DNA from 2 places in the Thermostichus sp. OS-CIW-30 genome. Region 2 is predicted to be linked to the other one. Evidence: riboswitches for the same ligand, from Rfam matches in the RefSeq annotation. Region 2 holds a riboswitch; the other holds the start of a gene.
What was found. Region 2 has a riboswitch for cobalamin ahead of ACVWZF_RS10380 (sirohydrochlorin chelatase). Riboswitches for the same ligand answer to the same signal wherever they lie in the genome.

Region 1 (3,554 bases), on a different contig from region 2:
GAAGGGATCCCCGGCAGCCGCATCCAACTGTGGCACCTCAATTTTGCCGATTTCGATCTGCAGCAGCATGGCTTTCGGGATGAGCAGGGGCAGGGGATCCCCTTCGATGGCATCGTGGCCGACTTGGGGGTGAGTTCGCCGCAACTGGACTGCCCTGAGCGGGGATTTAGCTTTCGCGGGGAGGGGCCGCTGGACATGCGCATGGATCCCAGTACAGCTCAGGAGACTGCCGCCGATTGGGTTAATCATCGCCCGGTCGAAGAGTTGATCGAGATTTTCACCCGTTACGGCGAAGAGCGATTTGCCCGCCGCATTGCCCATCACATCGAGCAGGCTCGTCCCCTCGCCACAACTACCCAGTTGGCCCAGGTGGTTTGGCAGGCGGTACCTCCGGCAGCTCGGCGAGGCCGCATCCACCCGGCCACCCGCGTCTTTCAGGCGTTGCGCATTGCCGTGAACCGAGAACTGGAGGCTTTAGAAACCTTGCTGGCCCAAGCCCCCACTTGGTTGAAACCCGGCGGCAGGTTGGCCGTGATCAGCTTCCATAGCCTTGAAGATCGCTTGGTGAAATGGGCCTTCCGCAGGGATCCCCGTTGGCAGGTGCTCACCCCCAAGCCCTTGTCCCCTTCCGAACTGGAACGGCAACGCAATCCACGGGCCCGCTCTGCCAAACTGCGAGTGGCTGCCCGCAGCAGTCAGATGTAGGTTTAGGTTGGTTCTCCCGCTCTCAAGAGATCGGCTACCGTGAAGCGGACAGCTGTCCTGCTGAGGCCGGGAATCGGGAGAAGGGGGTTGCTGTTGGGGGGCGCGGGGAACTAGGGTGAAGCGGAACCGGCGGTCTCACACCGTCGGATTCCTTGGTGTGTGTGAGGTTAAGCCCTATGGTTAGCCAGCCTTTGAACGCAGGTCTTGATCGTCCCAAAAGCCCTCGTCGCCACAGACAGCCTTCTGCTCTGAGCCGACCCCTCTCCGGTACAGTTCAGGCCAGCCGCACCCAACCTTTGAATTTGAAGTTGAAATCAGCCCATCCTCGCAGCCAGCATCTTGCTTGGGCAGAACACCTAGCCTGGTGGAAGCAAATCTCCACAGGGATGGCTATCCTCTCCGGCGTTTCAGTGTTGAGCCTTTACAGTTGGACTGTGCATACCCAAAGCCGGTGGAGCCAGCGTTACCAGGTGTGGCAGCAGATGCAGCGCAACGAACGACAGTTTCTGCTGACTCAAGAATCCATTGCCAATTCTCTCCGGGAAATCGCCGACCGCTCCGAAATGGTGCCGCTGGTACCGGATCGGATGATCGAGGTGCCGATTGCCTCTCCCAGCCAAGTTGAGCCGGATCCAGCCCACCAGGCAACGGCTTTGCCAGAAAGAGCGCTCCGCGCCGCTCACGCGACCGAAAAAGCCCCTCTTTTCTACCCGGTTGGGTACTAGTCCAACAGATCCAGTCGATGGCGGCTAGGCCAGCGTCTCTATCTTGCTCTCCCAAAAGCCCTGGGTCTTGTGAAGTCTCGGTGTATCTCTATTCTCCAAAAAGCCAAGGGATCTCTGAGTTTCAGGATCCGGAGTAGGTGGGGGCAATCCTTCAATCGCTTACAAAGCAACAAAGCAATCTGGCCCAAGTTTTTCAAATTTTAATGGGATGTCGCCCATCCGAAGCTCTGGGACTGCAGATGGGATCCCATCTACCCCTGGGGATGACATCCCCCCTGGCAGGATAGGAACTCCAGAGCAGGGGATGTATGATGCCTAGCACGGCTTTTTCGGAGCAATCGCAGAGAAAGCTGTACCGACAGGTTGTCCTGGGGATCAGCCAGGGCATGTAAAGGGGAAAGTCCGGTGCAAATCCGGCGCTGTGCCGCAACTGTGATGGGCTTGGGCTAGACCCATGCCCTCAGTCAGGATGCCCGCCTGCGGTTCTGGCTCGTCTTTCTTCCGCGTCGCACGGAATCAGGAGCTTTAGGAAAATGAATCCCATTCTAGGTCTCAGCCTGGCGCTGGGGGGTCTTGTTTTGGGGATCCCAGCGTGGGCGCAGCCGGCGGCCTCTTCACCTTCAGCTCAAGAGGTGTTGGAAACCGGTGTTAGCGCCGAGATTTTAAATCAACCCGTCACCACACCTTTTCGCCGTCCTGGTTTGCTGCGGGATTCTTCCCGCCCGGTTTACGTCATTACCCGCCAGCAAATTCGAGAGCAAGGGGCAAGAACGGTTCAGGAGGCCCTGCGCTACCTGCCCGGGATCCTCAGCGACGGCACGGCGGGAACCCAGTTGGGAGCCCTTAGCTCCCAGTTTATGCGGGGAGGACGAACGGCCCAGGTGTTGGTGCTCTTGGATGGCCGCCCCATTAACGACCTGGGCTTTTTTGGCGGGTTCGATCTGTCTCAGATCACTACAGATGTGGTCGAGCGTATTGAGATCTCTCCAGGTGGGGGCTCCACCTTATACGGCTCCGATGCCGTTGGCGGGGTCATCAACATCGTGACGCTGGATCCAAAGCCGGGATCCGAGACCGTGCTGGAAGCGGCTATCGGCAGCTACGGCCTCAATGAGCAAGGGATCCAAAACCGCGGCCAAGCGCAGGATCTGGGCTGGGTGGTCAGCTATCGCCGTCTGCAGAGCAACAACGACTTTCCCTTTGAAATTAGGCGTTTGGGCAAAGCAGGCAGGCGGGAGAACTCGGCAGTGGAGTACCACAACCTACAAGCCAAACTCACCTGGCAACTGGCAGAAGGCCAGGTCCTAACCGGAAATGCCCTTTATCTCAATAAAGCGTTTCAGGTGCCTGGCAGCACCGAGTTTCCCTCCCCCGATGCAGTGCAAAACACCAACGACCTGCTGTTAGATCTCAGTTGGCTGTGGGATCAAGAGAGGGGATCCCTGCAAGCCAGGGTATTTTTTGACGACCTCAACTATCGCTTCAGCGCCCCACAAAGCCAGGGATCCCGGGATGAGATCCTGCGAACGGGGTGGGGATCCCAACTGCAATACACCTGGAAGGCTGCTGAAAACCTGGAGCTTACTCTAGGAGCGGATTACCGATCCATTTCAGCTCGCAACACCACCTTCTCCTTTGCCAGGGGATCCACCAACGTCAACTATGACAATACTGTGAATCAGGGGGCATTCTTCGCCCGCCTGGATTACAGGCCACAGCCCAACTTTTATCTCAACTTAGGTGTTCGCCAAGATTCGAGCAATCTGGTCAACGGTTCGGCCACCTCTCCTGCCGCAGGGATCCGCTGGGTTTTGGCAGAAGGCACCACCCTGAGGGCCAATTATGCCGGCAGCTTTCGCACCCCCTTGATCTCAAACCTGTTCTTTCGGCTGCGCGGCTTTTTTGAAGTCGACGGCAACCCCAATTTGCGACCGGAGCGGGGAGAGAGTTTTGACATTGGCCTGGATCAGGCTTTGGGAGATTTTGGCCTACTGCGCTTGACCTTTGCCCATAACCGCATCCGCGATGGCATTACCTTTGTCAGCACTGGCCCGCGCAGGGGAACCTACGAAAACATTGAGCTCGTGGAATACACGGGCTTGGAAGCAGCCCTGGATTTGCGAT
Region 2 (3,554 bases):
AGTGCGCCCCGGAGAGAAGGTGCCGGTGGATGGGGTAATCCTAGAGGGATCCTCCACCCTCGACGAGTCCATGGTGACCGGCGAGAGCCTGCCTGTACTCAAGTCGGCGGGGGATGAGGTGATTGGGGCAACGCTGAATCGGACGGGCAGCTTTGTGATGGAGGCGCGGCGGGTGGGCAAAGACACGGTTCTGGCCCAGATCGTGCGCCTGGTGCAGGAAGCCCAGGGATCCAAAGCCCCAATTCAACAGGTGGCGGATCGGGTGACTGCCTGGTTTGTGCCGGCAGTGATCGGGGTGGCAGTTCTAACTTTCGTGCTCTGGTGGGTGTTGGCGGACAACCTGACGCTGGCCTTGGTGAACACGATTGGGGTGCTGATCATCGCCTGCCCTTGTGCGCTGGGGTTGGCAACCCCCACCTCGATCCTGGTGGCCACGGGACGAGGGGCAGAATTGGGGATCCTGGTGAAAAGTGGCGACAGCCTGGAATTGGCCCACCACTTGCGCACGGTGGTCTTGGACAAAACCGGCACCCTGACCGAAGGTCGCCCTACCGTCACCGATATTTGGGCCCACGGCTCCTCTCCCCTGGCGGTGTTGCGCCTGGCAGCGGCGGTGGAGCGGCACTCGGAACATCCTTTGGCCCAGGCGGTAGTGCAGAAAGCCGAAGCCGAAAAAATTGTGATCCCTCCTGCCCAGCATTTTCAGGCAAGGATAGGCAGTGGGGCAGAAGCCTGGGTGGAAGACCAGTGGATCTGCATCGGTCGGCTGAGCTGGCTACAGGAGATGGGGATCCCTTGGGATCCCTCTTGGTCAGAGCGGGTTCAGACCTGGGAAAGCCAGGGCAAAACGGTGATCGGCGTAGCCCAATCCCAGAGCCTGGTGGGGCTGTTGGCCATTGCCGATCCGCTCAAACCCACCTCTCCTGAGGCAGTGCAACAGCTGCAACAGATGGGTCTAGAGGTGATCCTGCTAACCGGGGATAACCCCACCACGGCCCAAGCGGTTGCTCGGCAAGCAGGCATTCAGCGGGTAATTGCCCAAGTCCGTCCGGATCAGAAGGCAGCTTACATACGCAGCCTAAGACAACCGCGACGGCGGGTGGCGATGGTGGGAGATGGCATTAACGATGCTCCGGCTCTGGCAGAAGCGGATGTGGGGATCGCCATCGGTACGGGTACGGATGTGGCGATGGCCGCCAGCGATATTACCCTCATGTCGGGAGATCTGCGCGGAGTCGCCACAGCCATTCAACTCAGCCGGGCCACCCTCAACAACATCCGCCAGAACCTCTTCTTCGCCTTTATCTACAATACGCTGGGGATCCCGATTGCCGCTGGGGCGCTCTATCCCTTTACAGGCTGGTTGCTCAACCCTATGCTGGCGGGGGCAGCCATGGCCCTGAGTTCCGTTTCGGTGGTCGCCAATGCCCTGCGCCTGCGACACTTTCAGCCCCCCAGACCAGCGGGCCGGCGTTAGGCCCTCTCCCAGGGGCAAGGGGGATTAGCGCGGCAACAGTTTTGCTGCCCTTTGAGCATGAGTCTGCCGTACCGCTCATGCCTCAGGGCTATCTTCTGGCAGACAAGGACATCCCCCCCAGGGGGCTTGGTGAACGACAAGCGGCAAGCTAACCTAAAAGGCTCAGGCAGACTGGGGAAAGCGCGGTGCAAGTCCGCCACTGTGACGCAACTGTGATGGGATCCCTCCCTCAGCCAGAACACCCACCTGCCGTTGTCCTGTACCCCTTGCGATTCACAAGGAACGGAGTTTTTTGTGTTGAATACCCTCAGTGTTTCCCCTCCGCTTGCGGTTGTGCAGTCTCCTGTTGTCCCCCTGCCCCTGTTGCTCATCGGCCACGGATCCCGCGACCCCCAAGGGCAGCAAGCCTTTCTGGAGCTAGCCCAGGCTTACCAAGCTCTCACCCCCCATCGACCGGTGATCCCCTGCTTTCTGGAGCTGACCCAGCCAACCATTGCCCAGGGGGTAGAGCAGTGCTTGGCCCAAGGGTGGCAAGAGATTGTGGTCCTGCCGCTGTTGCTGTTTGGGGCCCGCCACAACAAGTTCGATGTGACGATGGAATTGGATCTCCTGCAGACCCTCTATCCCCAGTTGCGCATTCATTACGGTGGGCCGTTGGGGATCCGCATCGAGATCCTGCAACTGCTGCGAGACCGATTGGCCGCTTTGATGGCCGCCCAACCGCAGCGGATCCCAGAAGCAGAAACCGTGCTCCTGTTTGTGGGTCGCGGCTCCAGCGATCCCGAGGCCAATGCCGAAGCCTGTAAACTGGCCCGGTTGCTTTGGGAAGGATCTGGGTTTGCCGCTGTGGAAACTTGCTTTATCGGCATTACCCATCCCCGCCTGCCCGTGGGATTGGAGCGGGCCTTGTCCTGGCATCCGCGCCGGGTGATCGTGCTGCCCTACTTCCTGTTTACCGGAGTGCTGGTGAAAAAAATTGAGGCGGCAGTGGAACAACAACGACAACGACAGCCGGAAATCGACTGGCTGATGCTGCCGGAATTGGGCCTTGTGGACACGGTGCTGCACAGCCTGCAGCAACTGGAGCAGGAAGCCCTGCAGGGCCAAACCCCGATGAACTGCCACCTGTGCAAGTTTCGCCTGGCCGTGAGCGCAGAGGTCAGAGCTGGATCCAGCCATCACCACCCTCACGAGCCTCATGACCACCATCACGGGCATGGATCCCATCACCACCCTCATTCTCACCATCACCCTCAGCACGGCCACACCCACGCAGCGGCTGGGGATCCCTGGGCCCAATTAGAGGGCTACCACCAACGGGCATGGCAGGTGCCCTAAGAGGGAAACAGAGGCTGCTGGCGGGATAAACTGAGTGCAGACAGGCAATTTTTGAACCTGGTTTTCCCGCTCTAGCGGTTGTGATGACGAAAAAACGATGATGCTCTCCCGCTCCTCTTGGGTTTCAGGTGCCGCTGCCGTGGGGAGCGGGATCTTTGTTTTCGCCCTGGTGGTGGGGCTGCTGGATCAGATCCTGCCCACCCTGCCCAAGGTTTCCCTCTCCCTGGCCGGGATCCCTGGGATCCTGGCTGCCGCTGGGGCCTCCTATGGGGCCTGGCGGGTGGTTCAGATGGGTCTGCAATCGGCTTCCTGGAGCGACTTTCGAGAATCGCTGGTGGCGACCCTATCTCCCTTTGATCCTGCCGACCACGGCGGCGAGCCACGACAACCTAAGGGGGATCCTCGCCCTTGGCAGGTGGCTCAGGAGATCCGGCAAACCCAGCTCCGCCATCAAAAGATCCTTGACCGCATCAAGCAGCGGGTGAAAGCCGAAATCCAGACCTGTGAACGCGCCCAAGCCCAACTGCGCAGCGAGCAGCAACGGTCTCGAGTCCTGCAGGCCCAAGCCCAACAGTTACAACAGCATCTGCAAAACCTACAAACATCTTCCCCTTCTCCAAGCTCCGAGTCGACCAAACCCACGCCAGAGCAAGCGCTGCGCCAAAAGCTCCGCCAACTTCAATCCCAGGTCACCACCCTGAAAATAGAATTGGAACGCCAAAGGACCCAACTGCAACAC

Region 1: another riboswitch for cobalamin. It lies ahead of ACVWZF_RS07035 (TonB-dependent receptor plug domain-containing protein); the one in region 2 lies ahead of ACVWZF_RS10380 (sirohydrochlorin chelatase).

Annotation. Positions count from the first base shown of each region.
Region 1 is NZ_JBSSCZ010000013.1:28,663-32,216, forward strand. It holds gene rsmH (16S rRNA (cytosine(1402)-N(4))-methyltransferase RsmH) at 1-705, shown strand, start outside; gene ACVWZF_RS07030 (hypothetical protein) at 882-1,430, shown strand; cobalamin riboswitch at 1,773-1,925, shown strand; gene ACVWZF_RS07035 (TonB-dependent receptor plug domain-containing protein) at 1,964-3,554, shown strand, end outside.
Region 2 is NZ_JBSSCZ010000023.1:6,637-10,190, reverse strand. It holds gene ACVWZF_RS10385 (heavy metal translocating P-type ATPase) at 1-1,477, shown strand, start outside; cobalamin riboswitch at 1,606-1,741, shown strand; gene ACVWZF_RS10380 (sirohydrochlorin chelatase) at 1,772-2,815, shown strand; gene ACVWZF_RS10375 (SPFH domain-containing protein) at 2,913-3,554, shown strand, end outside.